2 regions of the Micromonospora sp. NPDC003816 genome follow, and region 2 is predicted to be linked to the other one. Evidence: predicted binding sites of a transcription regulator. Region 2 holds the regulator's gene; the other holds the start of a gene.

Region 1 (10,125 bases), on a different contig from region 2:
AGGCCGGGTCGATCTCGGCCGGGCGCAGCGCCAGGGCGAGCACGTCGGCGACATCGGCGAGCGGGTGTACGGTCAGCGCCTCGCGGACCTCGGTGGGCAGGTCGTCGAGGTCCGGCTCGTTCCGGGCCGGAATGATCACCTCGGTCAGACCGGCCCGGTGCGCGGCCAGCAGCTTCTGCTTCACCCCGCCGATGGGCAGCACCCGGCCGGAGAGTGTCACCTCGCCGGTCATCCCGAACTCGGGGCGTACCGGCCGGCCGCTGGCCAGCGACGCCAGCGCGGTGACCATGGTGATGCCGGCGCTGGGGCCGTCCTTGGGCACCGCACCCGCCGGGACGTGCAGGTGGATCCGCCGTCCGGCGAGGGCGTTCGGGTCCAGGCCGAGCCGGCGGCCGTTGGCGCGCAGGTAGGAGAGGGCGATGTGCGCCGACTCCTTCATCACGTCGCCGAGTTGGCCGGTCAGGGTCAGGCCCGGCTCACCCTCCATGCTGGTGGCCTCGATGAACAGCACGTCGCCGCCGGCACCGGTGACCGCCAGGCCGGTGGCCACGCCGGGCACCGCCGTCCGCTCCGCCGACTCCGGCGTGTGCTTGGGCCGGCCGAGGTAGCGGGTCAGGTCGTCGGCGCCGACGCGGACCGGCGTCGGTTCGTCGGTGAGGGCCACCGCGACCTTCCGCATGACCTTCGCCAGGGCCCGCTCCAGTTGCCGTACGCCGGCCTCCCGGGTGTACTCCCCCGCGATGCGGGCCAGTGCCGGGGCGTCGAGGTCGACCTCGTCGGCGGTCAGCCCGGCCCGTTCCCGCTGCCGGGGCAGCAAATGGTCCCGGGCGATGGCCACCTTCTCGTCCTCGGTGTAGCCGTCCAGGGTGACCAGTTCCATCCGGTCCAGCAGCGGGCCGGGGATGGCCTCCACCACGTTGGCCGTGGCGAGGAAGAGCACGTCGGACAGGTCGAGGTCGACTTCCAGGTAGTGGTCCCGGAAGGTGTGGTTCTGGGCCGGGTCGAGCACCTCCAGCAGGGCGGCGGCCGGGTCACCGGCGTACCCGACGGAGAGTTTGTCGACCTCGTCGAGCAGCACCACCGGGTTCATCGAGCCGGCCTCGCGCAGGGCCCGCACGATCCGGCCGGGCAGCGCGCCGACGTAGGTGCGCCGGTGGCCCCGGATCTCGGCCTCGTCGCGTACGCCGCCGAGGGAGACCCGGACGAATCTGCGCCCGAGCGCCCGGGCGACGGACTCGCCGAGGCTGGTCTTGCCGACGCCGGGCGGGCCCGTCAGGGCGAGCACCGCGCCGGAGCCGCGCCCGCCGACCACACCGAGGTTGCGGTCGGCCCGGCGGTTGCGCACCGCCAGGTACTCCAGGATGCGGTCCTTGACGTCGGCCAGGCCGGCGTGGTCGGCGTCGAGCACGGCCCGCGCCGCGGCCAGGTCGGTGTTGTCCTCGGTACGCGTGCTCCACGGCATCTCCAGCACCGTGTCGAGCCAGGTACGGATCCAGCCCGCCTCCGGGGAGGCGTCACTGGCCCGCTCCAGCTTGCCGACCTCGCGCAGTGCCGCCTCGCGTACCTTCTCGGGCAGGTCGGCGGCCTCGACACGGGACCGGTAGTCGGCGGAGCCGTCCGGGGCGTCCTCGCCGAGTTCCTTGCGGATCGCGGCGAGCTGCTGGCGCAGCAGGAACTCCCGCTGCGACTTCTCCAGCCCCTCGCGGACGTCGGAGTTGATCTGCTCGGTGACCTCCTGCTCGGCGAGGTGTTCCTTGACCCAGCCGACGAGCAGTTCCAGCCGGGCGGTGACGTCCGGCGCGGCGAGCAGTTCGGTCTTCTGCGCCAGGGTGAGCCAGGGCGCGTAGCCGGCCGAGTCGGCCAGTTCGGAGAGGTCGGTCATCCGCTCCACCGCGTCGATGACCTGCCATGCGCCGCGCTGCTGGAGCACGGAGGTCACCAGGGCGCGGTACTCGCGGGCCAGTTCCCGTGCCTTGCCGGCGGGGGTGGGTTCGTCGATCTCGGTCGCCTCGACCCAGAGCGCCGCGCCGGGTCCGGGCACCCCGGAGCCGATGCGGGCGCGGGCGAGGCCGCGGACGACGGCGGCAGGCTCACCGCTGGGCAGCCGACCCACCTTCTCGATGGTGGCGATCGCGCCGACGGAGCCGTACTCGCCGTCGAGGCGGGGCACGGCGAGCAGCCTGCGGTCGCCGGTGGCGCGGGCCGCGTCGACCGCGGCCTGGGTGGTCGGGTCGAGGGTCACCGGGATGACCATGCCGGGCAGCAGTACCGCGTCGGTCAGTGGAAGTACCGGAAGAGTTGCCATCGAACACCTGCTATCGCATTGAGTTGAGCGTGTCTGACTCAAGTCGACGCGGGTCGGCGTTGTTCCACGGTGTGACCCAGCACACGAACCGGCCGCGATCGGGTGCGGCACCGACACATCCGTACCGACGACGGGAACACCGGGTAATCGGGATTTACGCGCGGCGCAAAACGCGAGACGCGGCGGACAGGGGCTTTTGTTGCGCAATTGCGGGGCGATGAGTCAAACTTTGACCACACCCCGCCAGACACAGGGAGTAATCGACGATGGCGAGAAAAGTAATCACGGTGCTGACTGACGACCTCGACGGCGGAAAGGCCGATCGCACGGTCGAGTTCAGCCTGGATGGCGTGAGCTACACCATCGACGTCTCCGACGAGAACGCGGGAGTCCTGCGTAAGGCGCTGGATCCGTTTATCAATGCGGGCCGACGGCTCGGACGCGGCAGCGCCGACACCGGTCGCGGACCGCGTCGCGTCACCGCGGCGGCACCCGGAATGAACCGCGAGCAGAACCGCGCGATCCGGGAATGGGCGGTCGGCAACGGCTACAAGATTTCCGAGCGGGGTCGTATCCCGGTCGAGGTCGTCGAGGCGTACAAGAACCGCTGAACAGCGGCGTCGCCCCACAACGACGCGGGCCGTCCGGAACCTGGTTCCGGACGGCCCGCGTGTTGTTCCGGGTCAGTTGACCTGGATCCGCACCGCGTCGAAGGCGGGGGTCTGGTTGGCCCGCTCCGACATCGGGATACGGTGCGAGCCGTCGCCGGCCCAGACCGCGCACTGTGCGGTACCGGACTCGGGCAGGCCCGGGATCTGGATGACCACGCTGTCCGGCTGGCTACCGCCGCCGCCGTCCTCGGTGGCCACGAAGAAGGCCGGTACCGGATCCGCCGCCGGCGCCTCGTTCGTGTTGTTCAGCATCCGGCAGGCGGTGTGGAAGTGGCCACGGGTCAGGCCCTCACCGTTGAGCAGCGAGCTCTCCAGGTAGTAGCCACCCTGACCGGCCGGGAGGAAGCGGTCCCGGACCAGGTTGCGGGTGCTGACCCGCAGGGCGAAGCCCTCGTTGCGGTTGATCTGCTGCGGGAACTCGGTGATCAGCAGCGACGGGTTGTTCGCGGCGGAGCCGACCTCACCGAAGGCGGTGCTGATGCAGCGGTTGCCGTTCTGGAAGCCGTCGTGCGGCTGGAGCTGGCTGTTGTTGCAGTTGTTGGCCAGCACGTCGAGGCCGTTGTTGCCTCCGCCGTTGTTGCCGCCGTTGTTGTTGCCCCCGCCGTTGTTCCCACCGTTGTTGGGGTTGTTGCCGCCGTTGTTCCCACCGTTGTTGTTGTTCACCGGCTGCACCTGGCAGGCGGCCAGACCGGCGAGGCCACGCGGCCGGGGGCCGAAGCGGTCGATGGAGATGGTGATCCGGTCGAGCGTGGCCCGCCGCTTGCTGGCCAGCGGGTCGAGGATCGCGTTGCGGATGAACGCCTGGCCCTTGTTGCCCTCGGCGGCCAGGCGCTGGTCGGCCTCGGTGATCTGGGTCTGGAGCAGGGCCAGGTTGCGGTCCACCTCGGCGCGGGCCCGGTCGGGCACCTGCGGCAGGCGGCTCACCACGTCGGGACAGGCCACGGCGAAGGAACCGGCGGGGGTCGCGCCACCGTTGCCGCTGCGGGTCTCCTGGCACTCCTCCACGGACTGCTGCCCGTCACCCCAGTGGTTGGTCACCCACCGGCCGTTCTGGAAGGTACGGGTGGTGGTGGCGCCACGGGCGGTCGGCGCGGTCGCACCCGGGCTGGGCTCCACACACTCGGCCGAGATCGGGCGGGTCTGCTGCTTGTTCGGCCGTCGGTCACCGGCCGACGAGATCTGGGTAACGGCAACGACGCCACCGAAGACGGCGAGCGTGGCACCAACGGCCAGAAGTCGTTTGGTCCGCGTGTTACCTGAGGGTCTGCGTGACCGGGTGGACCTGCGCATCGAATTGCTCTCCTTCTCGATCCGGTACCTGACGCGTGACTCGACGGACCGAACGGAATCGTGGTGGCGCGTTCGACGGAGGCCGTTCGAACGCACCGGTGGTACGTCGACAGACGACGATGCCCTTTCCGCACCGCCTCCCGCGCCCCCGGCGCGGGTTGGGAGATCCTGTCCATTCCCGGTGAGGTACGGCCCCGCCGTGGCGGGAGTTCAAAAGAAGGTGGACTTTTTTTCGACGACCCGGGCCGTACGGCTCCTGGGCAGGTCAGACCTGGTGCAGATGGTCGTAGGCGAAACCGTCCACGAGTTCGTCGCGGCGCTGCCCGAGTCGCCGGATGTCGTCGAGCAGATCGGTGCGATCCACCACGGCGGGACTTTCGTTCTCCAGGGTGCGCAGACGCTCACCGACAGCGAGCGCGGACAGATCCTCGGCCAGTCGTGCGGGATCGACACCACAGGAGAATCGGTGCGTCCGCAGAATGACTCGCTCCACCAGGAACGCGCCGGGCCGCACCTCGACCCAGCTCCACCCCTCGACCGGGCCGTCGGCCCAGCGCACGTGCAACCCGCGCAGGATCGGATCCGCCAGTCGCCGCGACACGTACGCCTCGACCGCCTCGGCCCGGGCGAGCGCGCCGAGGTCGTTGACCGCGCCGGTGCGCCCGTCCGGCAGCCGGCCGACGATGTCGCGGAACCCGACGGCGGGTACGTCCGACCCGGCGGCGCCGTCGGCGTACCGGCGGGCGTCGATCACGTAGCCGACGATGCCCGGACCGTGGTCGGCGGCGCGCAGGGTGACCGAGCCGATCCGCAGCAGCGGCAGGCCGACGCTGGCGGTGACCGCCTCGACGATCCGGTCCACCCGCCGGGCGGCGGCGTCCGGCGCGGGCTCCCGGAACTCGACGGCGAACTGCGGCAGGCCGGTGTCGTCCGCGCAGACCACGTGGTCGAGCACCACCCGCGCGGCGGTGTTCCACTGGCTGCCGGTGAGTCCCGGCGGCCGGCGCCGGATCACGTCACCCAGACGCGGGGCGGCGTGCACCCGTTGTCCCGCGCGGGCCAGCACAGGCGTACGCCCACCGGCCGGAACCGTCGACAGCCACGCGTCGCCACCGGTCATCGTCGTATCCACCCAATCCTGCCGCCGACCGACCGAGTCTAGGATGACGATCATGCCGGGCGGCTCCCCCGGTGGGCCCGCGATGACCGCCACGACGGTGACCGACCGCGCCCGAGCCGAGGAGGTGGACGGATGCGGGTGGTGTCCCTGGTGCCCTCGCTGACCGAGGCGGTGGCGGTGACCCTGCCGGGTCTGCTGGTCGGAGCCACCGACTGGTGCACCGCTCCGGCCGATCTGGACGTGCCCCGGGTGGGCGGCAGCAAGTACCCCGACCTGGACCGGGTGCGCGCGTTGCGGCCGGACCTGGTGCTGCTCAACGTCGAGGAGAACCGGCGCGAGGACGCCGAGGCGCTGTCCGCCGCCGGGGTGCCGGTCCGGGTCACCTACCCACGCACCGTGGACGCCGCCCTGACCGAGCTCGCCGACCTGCTGCGTGACCTGGGCGCGTCGGGGGAACCCGAGTGGTTGACGGCGGCGCGGCGGGCCTGGGCCGACCTTCCGGCTCCGTCGGTGCGGCACCGTGCGGTGGTGCCGGTCTGGCGGCGCCCCTGGGTGGTGCTCGGCGCCGACACCTTCGCCGGTGACGTGCTCCGCCGGCTGGGCGTGACCAACCTCTACGCCGGACAGCCGGAACGGTATCCGCGACCGTCCCTGGACGAACTGCGCGCCACCGGACCCGACCTGGTGGTGCTGCCGGACGAGCCGTACCGGTTCACCGCCGACGACGGGCCGGAGGCATTTCCGGACGTACCGTGTGCTCTGCTCTCCGGTCGGCACCTGACCTGGTACGGCCCGTCGCTGGCCGAGGCCCCGTCGGTGCTGGCCGCTCAACTGGCGGACCCGGTCCGACGGCCCGGGCCGGAAGGGGTCGAAGGTCCCGTCCGGTCCGGGCCCGGTCGGCCCTGACCGCACCCGGTCCCACCGGCGTCCAATGGAGGTGTCACCGGGACAGCGGTGCGAAGCAGAGAAGGGACGTGGACATCATGACCGCGATGACCGAGCGGAACACCGCCGCCAGGACCCCGGGCGCCGAGACCGTTCGGGAGCAGGTCGACCGGAGGCGGGTCACCCGCCACCTGCTCGCCGGGCTGCGGCTGGCACTCGGCTGGATCTTCCTCTGGGCGTTCGTGGACAAGCTGTTCGGCCTGGGGTTCGCCACCGAGGGCGAGAACGCCTGGATCAACGGCGGCAGCCCCACCAAGGGCTTCCTCAGCTTCGGCGTCACCGGTCCGTTCGAGGGCTTCTACCAGAGCATGGCCGGGGCGGTCTGGGCCGACTGGCTGTTCATGATCGGTCTGGCCGCGATCGGCACCGCCCTGATCCTCGGCATCGGGGTGCGCGTCGCCGCCGTCGCCGGTGGCCTGCTACTGGTGATGATGTGGACTGCGGCCCTGCTGCCCGCGAACAACCCCTTCATGGACGACCACCTGGTCTACGCCGGGGTGCTGGCGCTGCTCGCGGTGACCAACGCCGGTGACACCTGGGGCCTCGGCCGCACCTGGGCCCGGCTGCCGATCGTCCAGCGCTTCGCCTGGCTCCGCTGACCTGTCACCTCCCTCCCCACACGGCGGGCGTCACCCCTGCGGGTGCCGCCCGCCGCCACGACGGCCCGGGTGCTCCCGGGCCGTCGTGGCGCGTGCGACGGGCACCGCTGGCGTAGCATCCGGCAGGATTGTGCTGACCAGAACCGACGTCACAGGAGAATCCGCATGAACCAGGCAGCGAGCAAGCCCGAGATCGGTCCGATCGAGGGTGCCCCGCCCGCCGACCTCGTGATCGAGGACATCACCGTGGGCGACGGCCCCGAGGCCCAGCCCGGCCAGCGTGCCCGCGTCCACTACGTCGGGGTCTCGCACTCCACCGGCGCCGAGTTCGACGCCTCCTGGAACCGGGGGGACGCCTTCGAGTTCCCGCTCGGCGGTGGCCGGGTCATCGCCGGCTGGGACCAGGGCGTGGTCGGGATGCGGGTCGGTGGGCGGCGCAAGCTGACCATCCCGCCGCACCTGGGCTACGGCAGCCAGGGCGCCGGTGGCGTCATCAAGCCCAACGAGACCCTGGTCTTCGTGGTCGACCTGCTCGGCGTCCGCTGAGCGCCGCGTCCGGCGCCGGCCCCCGTACCCGGCGCCGGACGCGCGGTCGGCGTCGGACGCCGACCACCGCACGCCCCGGCGGGCGAACCCGCCGTCGCGGCGTCACACGCCGGCCAGCACCCGCTCGGAGCACGAACCGACGACCGGGATGACCCGGCGCAGGCCGGTGGCACGCAGCACCCGCTCCACCACCGGCGGCGGGTCCGTCAGCACCAGTTGGCCGCCCTGGGCGCGCACCCAGAGCCGGGCCGCGATCAGCGTGCGCACCCCGGCGGCGGAGAGCACCCGCACCTCGGAGAGATCCACCCGCAGCTCCGGCCGGGCCGGTGCAGCCCAGAGGGCCGCGCGGAACGCCGCGACGGTGGCGATGTCGACGGCACCGACCACGCGGACGCACACCGCGTCGTCGAAGACCGTGGTCTCCACGTGGAACCGCTCCTCGCGCTCTGGCATGAGAAGAACCTATCCCCCACCACCGACACTCACACCCTGCGTAAAGGCGGTTCCGGGTAAGCCCAGGGCATGACCCGCAGGCCCGGTGCATCCACCCTAGGGACGATCCCGGGCACCACCCTCCGCCCGCCCACGACGGGAACACCGGGCCGGTGACGACCCGGCGCCCGACGTCGGTGTGTCACCCGCCGCTCGCCGAGGGCTGCGGCTCCGGCGAGCCACCGCCGGCCACCGCGCCCGGGTCCGCCGACGCGGTCGGTGCCGGCTTCAGCCCGGCGGGTACGGGCAGCGCACTGCCCTCGGCGAACCGGTCCCAGTCGACGTTCCACGCCGTCCAGCCGTTGCCCTCGCCGAGTTCGACCTCGGTGCCCTTGACGGTGACCAGGTCACCGACCTGGGTGACGCCCATCAGCCAGTCGGCGTTGGCCGCGGAGAGGTTGGTGCACCCGTGCGACACGTTGGTGTACCCCTGATCCCCTTCCGACCAGGGCGCACCGTGGATGAACTCGCCGCCCCAGGTCAGCCGCTGCGCGTCCTCGACGTCGACGACGTACGGGTCGGCCGAGCCCGTGGTGTCGAACGTGGTGAAGTCGTGCTTCTCCATGATCACCATTTTGCCGCTGGAGGTCGGGGTGCTCGGCTTGCCGAGGCTGACCGGGAGCTTGCGCAGCAGCTTCCCGTCCCGGATCACCGACATCTGCTTGGTCGCGTTGTCGATCTCCAACGCCGTCTGCCGGCCGATCTTCGACGTGGCCCGCCGGTCGGCGTCGCCGACGTTCTCCTTGCCGATCGGCAGACCCTCCAGCGCGGCACGAACGTTGATGGACGTGCCGGGTCGCCAGAAATCGGGCGCCCGATAATAGACCTGACTACCGTCGGACACCCAGGACCAGGTGCCCGGCTGCGGCGGATCGGTCTTCACGAACAAACGACGTTGCACATCCGCCCTGGCTTCTTTCGGAATGGGCGGGTCGAACGCGACGGTTACCGGCATGGCCGTGCCGTACGTCCGATTACCGGCGAAATAGAGCGTACTGGTGATCGCCGGTTTGGACGATTTCGGTTGCGTCGTGAAGGTCGTCTTCCGAGTGACCGTCTGCCCCTTCTCGCCGGTCACCGTGACCTCGGCGGTGTAGGTCCGCTTGGGCTGCAACACCTCGGCCGGCACCCACCCGGTGCCGTCCTCGCGCGGCTCGGCCTCGACCTTTCCGCCCTTGTCGTCGGTGATCCGCACATCGGTGACCCGCCCGTGCTTGACCACGGTGCCGATCTCCCCGCTGATCGGCACGTCCCGCGCGCCCTCGGCGGGCGTCACGGCGAGTTCCGGAGCCGCCTGCCGACCCTCACCGGGTCCGGCGGTCCTCCGATCACCCGTGCACGCGCCCAGCGCCAGCGGCGCCGCTGCGACGGCCACCGTCAACAGCGCCAATCGCCCCCTCAGGTTCATGATGCGTCCCCCCGTTTATTTCTCGCCCTCCGCCACATTCTCGCCGTCTACCCACCATCGACTCAGCAATTCTGCGAAACCGCGCGCCAATACCGGGTGGACATTTTTGCGCTATTACGCCGGACCAGGCCGGGAAATGCCCGACCGTGATATCCCGACCGTTAGTCGGCGACCTGCGTCCATTGTCCGCGCACCCGCCGGTCCACGACGCTTCGCCCGGTCTCGGGCCTACGGCCACCCGTGGACCCGGCGTCCCTTCAGCCGCCGAGCCCCCGCCCCGACCTACCCACGCCCACGCCCACGCCCACGCCCACGCCCACGCCGGAACATGGTTGATCAAGGAGTTTTGGTCCGAATCCGCCGCCCACCCAGACCAAAACTCCTTGATCAAAGGGGCGATCTTGGGAAGCGGCCTTGGGGGCGCCGCGCGTGCTCGGGCGCGACTCTTCGTGCGTGTGGTCGGTGGTCGGCCAGAGAGCTGCGAGCTGCGAGACACCTGGACGGTCGGACAGGACAGGCATCGACCGCATGGCGACCTTACGGCCAGCAGGAGGTGAAGTTGTCCACGCCCACGCCGATCATGGACGTCTGGTTCCCGTCCGCGCCGATCATGGAGTTGTGGCCGGATATTCGACCTCTATATGCCGTTATGCACTGTACACAACTCCATGATCGACGCCTGAGGGGCGGGCGGCGCGGGCCGGGGGCGCAGGCCGGGCGGGGCGGGGGCGGACGGGGCTCAGACGGCG
Region 2 (10,125 bases):
GCTTGAGATTGGTGGTCCCCGCGTGATCGAATGGGCATGCCATCCGGGGAGTGTGTATGCCCAAGCAGCAGTACCAGGTGCTCGCAGACGAACTGCGGAACAAGATCGAATCAGGTGAGTGGCCGCCCGGCACGAAGCTGCCGAGCAGAGCCCAGCTCTGCAAGGAGTACGGGGTCTCGGACACCGTGGTCGGCAAGGCCATGATGATCCTGCGCGCGACCGGACTCACCGAGACGCTGGAGGGTGTCGGCGTCTTCGTGGCCGACAAACAGTAGGTCCTGGGACGGGATGCCCTTGGAGGGATCGGCGCCTACCAGGAGTTGTTGCCATGCCCCGAGTTTCCGACCGCCAACGCATCGCACAGGACATCCGCGACAAGATCCGCTCCGGGGACTACTCGCCCGGAGCCAAGTTGCCGTCCCTGCGTGAGATGACCGCGCACTACGGCGTCTCGGCAGAACCCGTACGGTCCGCCCTCCTGATTCTGCAGGCCGAGGGCCTGATCGAAGGTCACCAGGGCAAGGGCACGTACGTCCGAAAGCCATCCGAGTAGAACCCGAGCGATTCCTCGACGCGGGTCACTCCGTCTCGATGATCACTGCTGTCCAGGTGCGGTCGCCGGCATGGCCGGTGCCGAGCAGGACGGACTGCGGCCCAGTGGCGACGAGAGTGTTGTCGGGGAGCATCCGCAGGTGATGTTCGTCGGTCAGTGGCCAGGGCAGGTCGACGTACCCGCTGCCGACCAGCGCACCGGCGCCCCGTGGACCGACGACCGCAGCCACTCCGAAACCCAACGGGACGACCTGCCCCGTCTCCGGGTGTCCCTCGGCAGGCACCCTCTCCCAGGCAGGACCATGCCGCCACACTGCCGGAAACCCGGTGCGATCGGGCCGCTCGCCGACCAGCCACAGATCACTCTGTGTGCGCACCACTCGGAGCACACCGACTGCACCGTCGAACTCCACCGGGGTCGGCCGCCAACTCCGTCCCTCGTCAACGGAGATCGCGACGTACGGCCGGCCGTCATCGTCGGCTCCGGCTGCCACCAACGGCCCTGAGCTTTCCTTACTGTTGAACTGCCAGTCAGTTTCCACCACCGATTGCACCACGGGCAGCTTCGGCTGGACAGGCAGCGGGCGGAGTGTGCGTCCCGTCCAGCGGCCCACCTTTCCCGAACTCTCGATGAGCTGGAAGCGTCCCTGGGCCGCCTGCCACTCCGGGGGCGGGGCCTCACCGGGGGTGTGTCGGAAGGTGTCTCCGCGATCGGTGGACGTCCACCATCCGTGTGGCGAAGCGTGCAGGACCAGGATCCCTTCGGCGGTGTAGAGCTGCTGGACGTCGCCGTCCCGCTGCGGGGTGGTGTCCGTCTGCGGGTGGCGCAGTTGCTGCCAGGAGCGGCCACCGTCCCGGGTCGACCAGAGCAGGGCCGGGCAGTCCGGAGCGGTCGTCTGGTCGTCGCAGGAGGCGAAGAGGGCGTAGCCGTTCTCGGCGTCGACGAACTCGATCTGCGGCGGGGCGTACCGCTGCGGGACGGCCAGCCGGGTGGTGCGGGTCTCCGCGACCGGCGCGGGGGTGGCGGTGACCTGCGGCGGTTCGGGGGCGCTGCGCCGGATGTCGCCGATCGAGCATCCCGCCAGCAGCGTGAACAGCGGGAGAACTGCCAGGCAACGAGTTCGTCGGGCGGTCATGCGGCCTCCGTCGCGAGAGTAACCTGAGCCCGTGCGAGCACGCGTCGAGCAGACCGCTCAACCGGGCACCGGCGTACGCCACGACATGATGACGGAACTCGGCCGCTCGTTGGGGGCACCCTCCCGCCGCCGGGACGCCCTCGGCGCGTCCCGGTCGTCCGCCGTACGCGCAGCGGTCGCCTGAGCCTCGGATGCACGACTTCACCACCCTGCTGATCCAGGTCGGCGCGCTGTTGTTCCTGCTCGGGCTACTCGGCCGGCTCGGCCGGCGGATCGGGCTCTCGCCGATCCCGCTGTATCTGCTGGCCGGTCTGGTCCTCGGTCACGGTGGCGTGCTGGAGTTGCACGCCAGCGAGGAGTTCTTCGCGATCGGTGCGGAGATCGGCGTGATCCTGCTGCTGCTGATGCTCGGCCTGGAGTACTCCGCCGACGAACTGGTCGGCAACCTGCGGGCGGCGGCACCGGCAGGGGTGCTCGACGCGGTGCTCAACGCGCTGCCGGGTGCGGCGTTCGCGCTGCTGCTGGGGTGGGGCTGGGTGGCGGCGGTGGTGCTCGGCGGGATCACCTGGATCTCGTCCTCCGGGGTGATCGCCAAGATCCTGTCGGACCTGGGTCGGCTCGGTAACCGGGAGACGCCGGTGGTCCTGTCGGTGCTGGTGGTCGAGGATCTCGCGATGGCGTTCTATCTGCCACTGGTGACCGCGCTGCTGGCCGGGGTCGGGCTGGTCAAGGGTGGGGTCGCGCTCGGCGTCGCGGTGCTGACGGTGGTCGTCGTGCTGGTGGTGGCACTCCGCTACGGCGATCTCGTCTCCCGGGCCATGTCCGCCGACCACCCCGAGTCGCTGCTGCTGGGCGTACTCGGTCTGACCCTGCTGGTCGCGGGCGTCGCCGCGAAACTCCAGGTGTCGGCGGCGGTCGGTGCCTTCCTGGTCGGCATCGCGCTCTCCGGGCCGGTGGCCCACCACGCCACCGAACTGCTGACGCCCCTGCGCGACCTCTTCGCCGCCGTCTTCTTCGTCTTCTTCGGGCTCGCCACCGATCCTCGGCACATCCCGCCGGTGCTGCTGCCCGCGGTACTGCTCGCCCTGGTCACCATGGCGACCAAGACGGCGACCGGTTACCTGGCCGCGAGGCGGGTCGGCATCACCGAACCGGGACGCTGGCGGGCCGGACTGACCCTGACACCCCGGGGGGAGTTCTCCATCGTCATCGCCGGCCTCGCGGTGAGCGCCGGCAGTGTTTCGCCGAAGCTGGCCGCCCTGGCCGCCACGTACGTATTGATCACCGTGGTGACCGGGCCTGTGCTGGCCCGACTGCCCGACGCCACCTGGTTCAGGCGCTGGTCGCGACAACGGGCGGCGATGCAGCAGGCCGGGTCGGCAGCGCCGGATCGACCGTGACCGGTGACGAAACAGGGACTGAAAGTGATCGTCGGCCGTCCGGGCCACCCCGGCCAGGCAACCGATGCCGAATTGCTTTCCGTAGGGGCTACCCGTACTCACGGGTACCGCGTTACCGTTTCGCCCCAGCAGCCGGGGTTCGCGGGGGGCGGACGCCTCGGTGCCGACGCGAGCGGAAGGTTGGCCGGTGAGCGTGCAGGAATCAACGTTCCACGGCTTCGCCAACCCCGTCGACCCGAGTCCGGCGGAGTTGCGATCGTGGGCGTACCAGCCCGACTCGGTGCCGTTGACGTCCATGCCACCCGACTGGGACCTGCTCGTCTCCGGCGACCGCCTGATCATGACGTTGTTCGACCTGGCGATGGACGCGCACTGCCCGGCCCGCCGGTTCGCGCTGCACTGCCTCTACATCTATGCCGCCGACGGCATCCGGACGAACTTCCGGGCCCACCCGAAGCGTCGCTTCCGCAAGCTCGTCGACCAGGCCGAGCGCAACGGCGACGAGATGATGCGCACCTGGTCGCACAACAGCCGGGTGCTGCTGTCCCGGCCGGAGCTGTTCGTGTACCGCGAGTGGTGCGAAGGTGGGTTGGTGCGCGAGGGGCGGCGGCTTTAGCTGCTTGCTGTGGGGGGTGTGGCCCTACCGTTGCTGTGGGGGTGTGGCCTACCGTGCCCGGCTCCGGGCGGTCAGGCTTGATCCCTGCGCCGGGCACGGTAGGCCACACCTGACCTGGCGGACGTGCCGTCGCCTGCCGACCTCGTGAGGGGTGACGTATCTCGGGGGGCGGGGCAGGGGTGCCCACCTGCGCTAGGCGAGGTGCCGTTACCTGCGGTGGAACGGGAACGGGAACGGGCCGGGAGCCCCCGTGGCTCCCGGCCCGTACGTTGTGGCCCCTCAGCGGGGCGGACCGCCGTGTTCGCGGCGGTGCTGGTCGGTCCGTACCCGACCGGCGCCGTGACCGGCTCGGCCCTGACCCGGGCCGGCGGACCGACCGCCCGACGGGGCGGGTCCGGTGGACCGGCCGCTCCGGCCGCTGAACCGGCCGCTGCGGATCTGATCGGCGAACCGCCCCTTGGTGATCCGGTCGAAGCGCCGTTGGACGTTCTCGGCCAACCGGTCGAGCCGGCGTTCCGCCTGCTCGGCCACCTGCTTCGCCTCGTCCGTCATGGCTCCCCCTGCCAGCGCCGAAGTCCGGATTGAGTTGTTTGGACCTGATTTCAGGGTAACGGAGACGGGCCAGGGACGGGGCGGAATCCGCAGGGTGCGGACCGCGAACGCGATGCCGCCCCGACGCAGACACGAGACGGCCCCGGCACGGTTGTCACCGCACCGGGGCCGTCTCGATCGTCAGCGGCCGGGGCTGCGTCGGGGACGCCAGACCACCAGGGCCGTGGAGGTCTGGTTGGTCGGCACCAGGTCGCGCCCGGGGAAGCGGGCCAGCGACTCCAGCTCGGCCAACCGGCGGTACGCGGCCTCCAGCTCGGCCTCCAACTGGGCGACCCGCTGCTGTGCCTGCTCGAACAGCCGCTCCAAGCCGATGATCCGCTTGATCCCGGCCAGGTTGACACCGTCGTCCTGGCTGAGTCGCTGCACCTCGCGCAGCAGGACCACGTCCCGCACGCTGTAGCGGCGACCGCCACCGGCCGCCCGTCCGGCCTGCACCAGGCCGAGCCGGTCGTACTGGCGCAGCGTCTGCGGGTGCATCCCCGCCATCCGCGCCGCGACCGAGATCATGAGCACCTTGGCTTCATAGGTGGGGTCATCCGAACCGACGAACCCGTCCATCCCGTCCACCTCCGCACCGCTACACCCATCATCCGCTCCGACGCACCCGCGCGTCGAGATGTTCTCGCGCCGCCGGCGGGGTCTGTGCGGCGAACGTCTCCAGGGCCGCGCGTGCCTCGTCGGAGACCCGGGCCGGCACCACCACGTCGAGTGTGACGAGAAGGTCCCCGGTCTGCCCGTCCCGGCGGCTCACGCCCTTGCCCCGGGCCCGCAGGATCCGCCCGCTCGGCGTACCTCCGGGCACCCGCAGGGTCACCGCGCCGTCGAGCGTCGGCACCCGCAGGTCGGTGCCGAGCACCGCCTCGGTGAAGGTGATCGGCACGGTCAGCGTGAGGTCGTCACCGGAGCGCCCGAACAGCTCGTCCGGACGCACCTTGACGTGCACGAACAGGTCCCCCGCCGGGCCGCCGCGCTCGCCCGGCTCGCCCCGGCCCGCCAGCCGGATCCGCTGCCCGTCGGCCACTCCGGCCGGAAAACGGACGTTGAGCGTACGGGCCTTGGTGACGCCGCCCGTGCCCTGGCACTCCGGGCACTTCTCGTCGACCACGGTCCCGGCGCCCTGGCAGTTGCGGCAGGGCTCGGCGAGGCTGAACGCACCCTGGTTGCGGTGGTTCACCCCGGCGCCGTGGCAGACCTGGCAGGTCCTCGGCACCGTGCCCGGCTTCGCACCGTTGCCGTGACAGGTGTCGCAGACTCCCGGTGCCCGCAGGGTCAGCGGCAGCGTGACCCCTCGGACGGCGTCGTCGAAGTCGAGCGCCACCTCGGTCTCGATGTCGCGACCACGGGCCGGGCCGGTGGCACCGCCACCACCCGCGCCGCCCGAGAAGATCGAGCTGAACAGGTCCGAGATGCCGCCACCGGCGAACCGGCCACCACCGGCCGACTGCGCGTTGCCGAACAGGTCGGAGACGTCGAACGGCATGCCGCCGGGCTGGCCACCCTGGCGGGCACCGCGCCGGAAGGCGCCCGAGCCGAACAGCGAGCGCATCTCGTCGTACTCGCGGCGCTTGGCGTCGTCACCGAGCACCGCGTACGCCTCGGAGACCGACTTGAAGCGCTCCTCGGCCTTGGGGTCGCCGGGGTTGTGGTCCGGGTGCGACTCGCGGGCGAGCTTCCGGTACACCTTCTTGATCTCGTCAGCGGAGGCGGTCTTCGCCACGCCCAGGACCGCGTAGTAGTCCTTCTCGATCCAGTCCTTGGAACTCAACCGTCCACCTCCTCCCCACCTCCGGCTCCGGGCCGTCCCGCCCACCGGAGTTCGGCGGGTGGGACGGCCCGGTCGCCGTCGTGCACTATTCCGGGTCGGCGACCGCGACCATCGCGGGTCGCAACAGCCGCTCACCGATCTGGTAGCCCCGACGCATCACCTGCACGCAGGTGGGTTCGGTGACGTCGGCCGAGGTCTGGTGCGCCACGGCCTCGTGCAGCGTCGGGTCGAACGGGTCACCCTGCTCGCCGAACTGGGTCAGCCCGAACTTGCCGAGCGCGGTGGTGAGTTGCTCGGCCACCGAACCGAACGGACCGACCAGGTCGCCGTGTTCCCGGGCCCGGTCCAGGTCGTCCAGGATCGGCAGCAGCGCGGCCAGCACCGAGCCGGTCGCCTGCTCGGTGACCAGAGCACGGTCCCGCTCGACCCGCTTGCGGTAGTTGGCGTACTCGGCGGTGACCCGTTGCAGGTCCCGAGTGCGCTCCTCCAGGTCGGCGCGGAGCGCCTCCACCTCGGCGCCGAGCCCGCGACCGGCCGCCTCGGACGGTTTTCCGACCGGCTTGGCCGGGGAGTCCACCACGGGCGGGCCCTCGGTGGTCGGCTCGCTCAGCGCCTCGGTCTCGACCTCGATCGCGTCGACCACGACCTCGGCGTCCTCGACCAGCCCCTCGGCCGGCGTGTCGGAGCCGGCGTCCGCCGCCGTCCCCTCCGGCTCGTGGCTCTGGCTGATCTTGCGGTTGTTACGGATGACGACACGCGGCGTCTCGCCGGTGGTCGGCTCGGACGCCGAGCCACCCGGCGCCGACCCGGTGCTGCCCGGGTCGGCGGCTCGTGGCTTCTCCGTCATGCGACTACCTCATCCCTCTGCCCGTGGAGATCGGCTCGGCCAGGACCGTCACTTCTTGTCCTCGTCCACGATCTCCGCGTCGACCACGTCGTCCGCGCCGGGCCGCGCGCCGCCGGCCGGACCGCCGGTAGCACCGGCACCAGCCGCGCCGGCACCGGCCGCACCCGCGCCCGCACCGGCCGCGCCGCCCGCCTCGCCGCCCTGGGGCTGCTCGGCCTGCTGCGCGTAGAGCAGCGAGCCCGCCTCCTGCGAGACCTGCGCCAGCCGCTCGCGTGCCGACTTGATCTTATCGATGTCGCTGCCACCGAGCGCTCCGCGCAGCTCACCGAGCGCCTCGTTCAGCTTGTCGCGGTTCTCGGCGGGCAGCTTGTCGCCGTTCTCGGCGAGGAACTTCTCGGTCTGCCACTGGAGGGCCTCGGCGACGTTGCGGCTCTCGGCCTCGTCGCGACGGCGCTTGTCCTCCTCGGCGTGCTCCTCGGCGTCCCGGCGCATCCGCTCGATGTCATCCTTCGGCAGCGAGGAGCCGCCGGTGATGGTCATCTTCTGCTCCTTGCCGGTGCCCAGGTCCTTCGCGTGCACGTTGACGATGCCGTTGGCGTCGATGTCGAACGTGACCTCGATCTGCGGCACGCCACGCGGGGCCGGCGGGAGACCGGTCAGCTCGAACGTGCCGAGCTTCTTGTTGTACGCGGCGATCTCGCGCTCACCCTGGAAGACCTGGATCAGCACCGACGGCTGGTTGTCGTCGGCGGTGGTGAACACCTCGGACCGCTTGGTCGGGATGGTGGTGTTGCGCTCGATCAGCTTGGTGAAGATGCCGCCCTTGGTCTCGATGCCCAGGCTCAGCGGGGTCACGTCGAGCAGCAGGACGTCCTTGACCTCGCCCTTGAGCACACCGGCCTGGAGGGCGGCGCCGACGGCGACGACCTCGTCCGGGTTGACGCCCTTGTTGGGCTCGCGGCCGGTGAGCTGCTTGACCAGGTCGGTCACGGCCGGCATCCGGGTCGAGCCGCCGACCAGGATCACGTGCTCGACGTCCGAGACCTTGATCCCGGCGTCCTTGACGGCCTGCTCGAACGGGCCCTTGCAGCGGTCCAGCAGGTCCTGCGTCATGCGCTGGAACTCGGCCCGGCTGAGCGTGACGTCCAGGTGCAGCGGGCCGGCGGAACCGGCGGTGATGTACGGCAGGTTGATGTTGCTGGTGGTGGCGGCGGACAGCTCGATCTTGGCCTTCTCGGCGGCCTCCTTGAGTCGCTGCAACGCCATCTTGTCCTGCGACAGGTCGATGCCGTGCTCGCCCCGGAAGGTCTTCACCAGGTGGTCGATGATCCGCTGGTCCCAGTCGTCGCCGCCGAGCAGGTTGTCACCGCTGGTCGACTTGACCTCGATGACGCCCTCGGCCAACTCCAGCAGCGACACGTCGAAGGTGCCGCCACCGAGGTCGAAGACCAGGACGGTCTGCTCCTTGGAACCCTTGTCCAGGCCGTACGCCAGGGCGGCCGCGGTCGGCTCGTTCACGATCCGCAGCACGTTGAAGCCGGCGATCTCGCCGGCCTCCTTGGTGGCCTGACGCTGGCCGTCGTTGAAGTACGCCGGGACGGTGATCACCGCGTCGGTGATCTGCTCGCCCAGGTACGCCTCGGCGTCCCGCTTGAGCTTCATCAGCGTCCGGGCCGAGATCTCCTGCGGGGTGTACTTCTTGCCGTCGATGTCGACGGACCAGTTGGTGCCGATCTCCCGCTTGACCGAGCGGATCGTCCGGTCCGGGTTCGTCACCGCCTGGCGCTTGGCCACCTCGCCGACGAGCACCTCGCCGTTGCGGGCGAACGCGACGATCGACGGGGTCGTCCGCGAGCCCTCGGCATTGGCGATGACGGTGGGCTCACCGCCCTCCAGGACGCTGACGCAGGAGTTCGTCGTGCCGAGGTCGATACCGACCGCACGTGCCATCTTCGCTTCCTCGCTTCGTAACGTTGTGCAGGTGACGGGCCCCCCGTCGCCCTGACCGGCGGTGTCGCCCACAGCGACCCCACCTCAAGTTGAGTGAACGTGACTCAATAGTGCCACGCCCCCCGGAATCGTCAAGTCGAGGTTGAGTCGGGTTGGCGCAAGTCACCGTTCGATACCGACTGGTTGTCTTACCTTGTGTCGGTCGGGCACGCTTTAGCGGTGACGACGAACGGCGATTCCGCCTCACCTTTCGGCACGCCCGCCGTCGCAGCCCGCACCGGCTCCACCGGCGGGGAGGACCGGCCCGCGGCAATCGGGGACGACGCCCTGCCCGCCGTGCTGGCCAGCCTGCGGGCCGCGATCGGAGCGGCGCGATTCCCGCTGGTCCTGCCCTCGGCGGAGCCCGCCGGACGGACGGCCGCCGCTCTCGCCGACCAGCTCGACGACTACCTGCTGCCGCGGCTCTCCCGCCTCGACGCGCCGCTGCTCGTGGTGGTCGGCGGTTCCACCGGCGCCGGCAAGTCGACCCTGGTCAACAGCCTGGTCCAGGCGCGGGTCAGTGCCGCCGGGGTGCTGCGCCCGACCACCCGCTCGCCGGTCCTGGTCTGCAATCCGGCCGACTCGCCCTGGTTCCGTCGCGGCGAACTGCTGCCCGGGCTGACCCGCACCAACCAGCCCAGCGACGACCCGCGTTCGCTGCACCTGGTCACCGCCCCGGCCCTGGCCCCCGGGCTGGCGTTCCTGGACGCTCCCGACATCGACTCGGTGGTCGACGCCAACCGCGCGCTGGCCAACCAACTGCTCGCCGCCGCCGACCTCTGGCTCTTCGTCACCACCGCTGCCCGGTACGCCGACGCCGTGCCCTGGGAACTGCTGCACGGTGCGCGGGCCCGGGGCGCGGTCATCGCGCTGGTCCTCGACCGGGTGCCCGCCGAGGCCACCGACGAGGTCGCCGCCCACCTCGCCGAGATGCTGGCCGAGCAGGATCTCGGCGCGGCGCCGCTGTTCGTCCTGCCGGAGACCTGGGTCGACGGCCAGGGGCTGCTGCCGGACCGGGTCACCGCGCCGTTGGCGGACTGGTTCGCCCGGCTGGCCGCCGACGCGGACGCCCGCGCGGCGGTGGTCCGGCAGACCCTCGGCGGCGCGCTGGCCGCGCTGGCGCCGTCGGTCGAGAGTCTGGCCGTCGCCGCCGACGAGCAGGTCACCGCCGCCGACGCTCTGGACGAACGGGTGCTGGCCGCCTACCG

What was found. The regulator HspR, encoded in region 2, represses chaperone genes until heat shock. The targets are predictions, from matches to a motif close to TTGAGTNNNNNNNACTCAA.
Region 1: the regulator HspR is predicted to act here: its motif matches at 2,329-2,347, upstream of lon (endopeptidase La).

What each region holds. Positions count from the first base shown of each region.
Region 1 covers NZ_JBIANP010000010.1:146,206-156,330, forward strand. Annotated here, with positions in the region: gene lon (endopeptidase La) at 1-2,305, opposite strand, end outside; gene ACFYTT_RS25720 (Lsr2 family protein) at 2,572-2,916, shown strand; gene ACFYTT_RS25725 (hypothetical protein) at 2,989-4,266, opposite strand; gene ACFYTT_RS25730 (hypothetical protein) at 4,532-5,440, opposite strand; gene ACFYTT_RS25735 (helical backbone metal receptor) at 5,519-6,292, shown strand; gene ACFYTT_RS25740 (DoxX family membrane protein) at 6,370-6,930, shown strand; gene ACFYTT_RS25745 (FKBP-type peptidyl-prolyl cis-trans isomerase) at 7,096-7,476, shown strand; gene ACFYTT_RS25750 (STAS domain-containing protein) at 7,579-7,929, opposite strand; gene ACFYTT_RS25755 (Ig-like domain-containing protein) at 8,111-9,376, opposite strand; gene ACFYTT_RS25760 (dihydrolipoamide acetyltransferase family protein) at 10,116-10,125, opposite strand, start outside.
Region 2 covers NZ_JBIANP010000002.1:969,404-979,528, forward strand. Annotated here, with positions in the region: gene ACFYTT_RS10290 (winged helix-turn-helix domain-containing protein) at 57-275, shown strand; gene ACFYTT_RS10295 (winged helix-turn-helix domain-containing protein) at 329-553, shown strand; gene ACFYTT_RS10300 (hypothetical protein) at 579-1,688, opposite strand; gene ACFYTT_RS10305 (hypothetical protein) at 1,720-1,872, shown strand; gene ACFYTT_RS10310 (cation:proton antiporter) at 1,880-3,088, shown strand; gene ACFYTT_RS10315 (hypothetical protein) at 3,276-3,704, shown strand; gene ACFYTT_RS10320 (hypothetical protein) at 3,984-4,256, opposite strand; gene ACFYTT_RS10325 (heat shock protein transcriptional repressor HspR) at 4,437-4,874, opposite strand; gene dnaJ (molecular chaperone DnaJ) at 4,903-6,081, opposite strand; gene grpE (nucleotide exchange factor GrpE) at 6,167-6,928, opposite strand; gene dnaK (molecular chaperone DnaK) at 6,977-8,878, opposite strand; gene ACFYTT_RS10345 (ABC transporter) at 9,098-10,125, shown strand, end outside.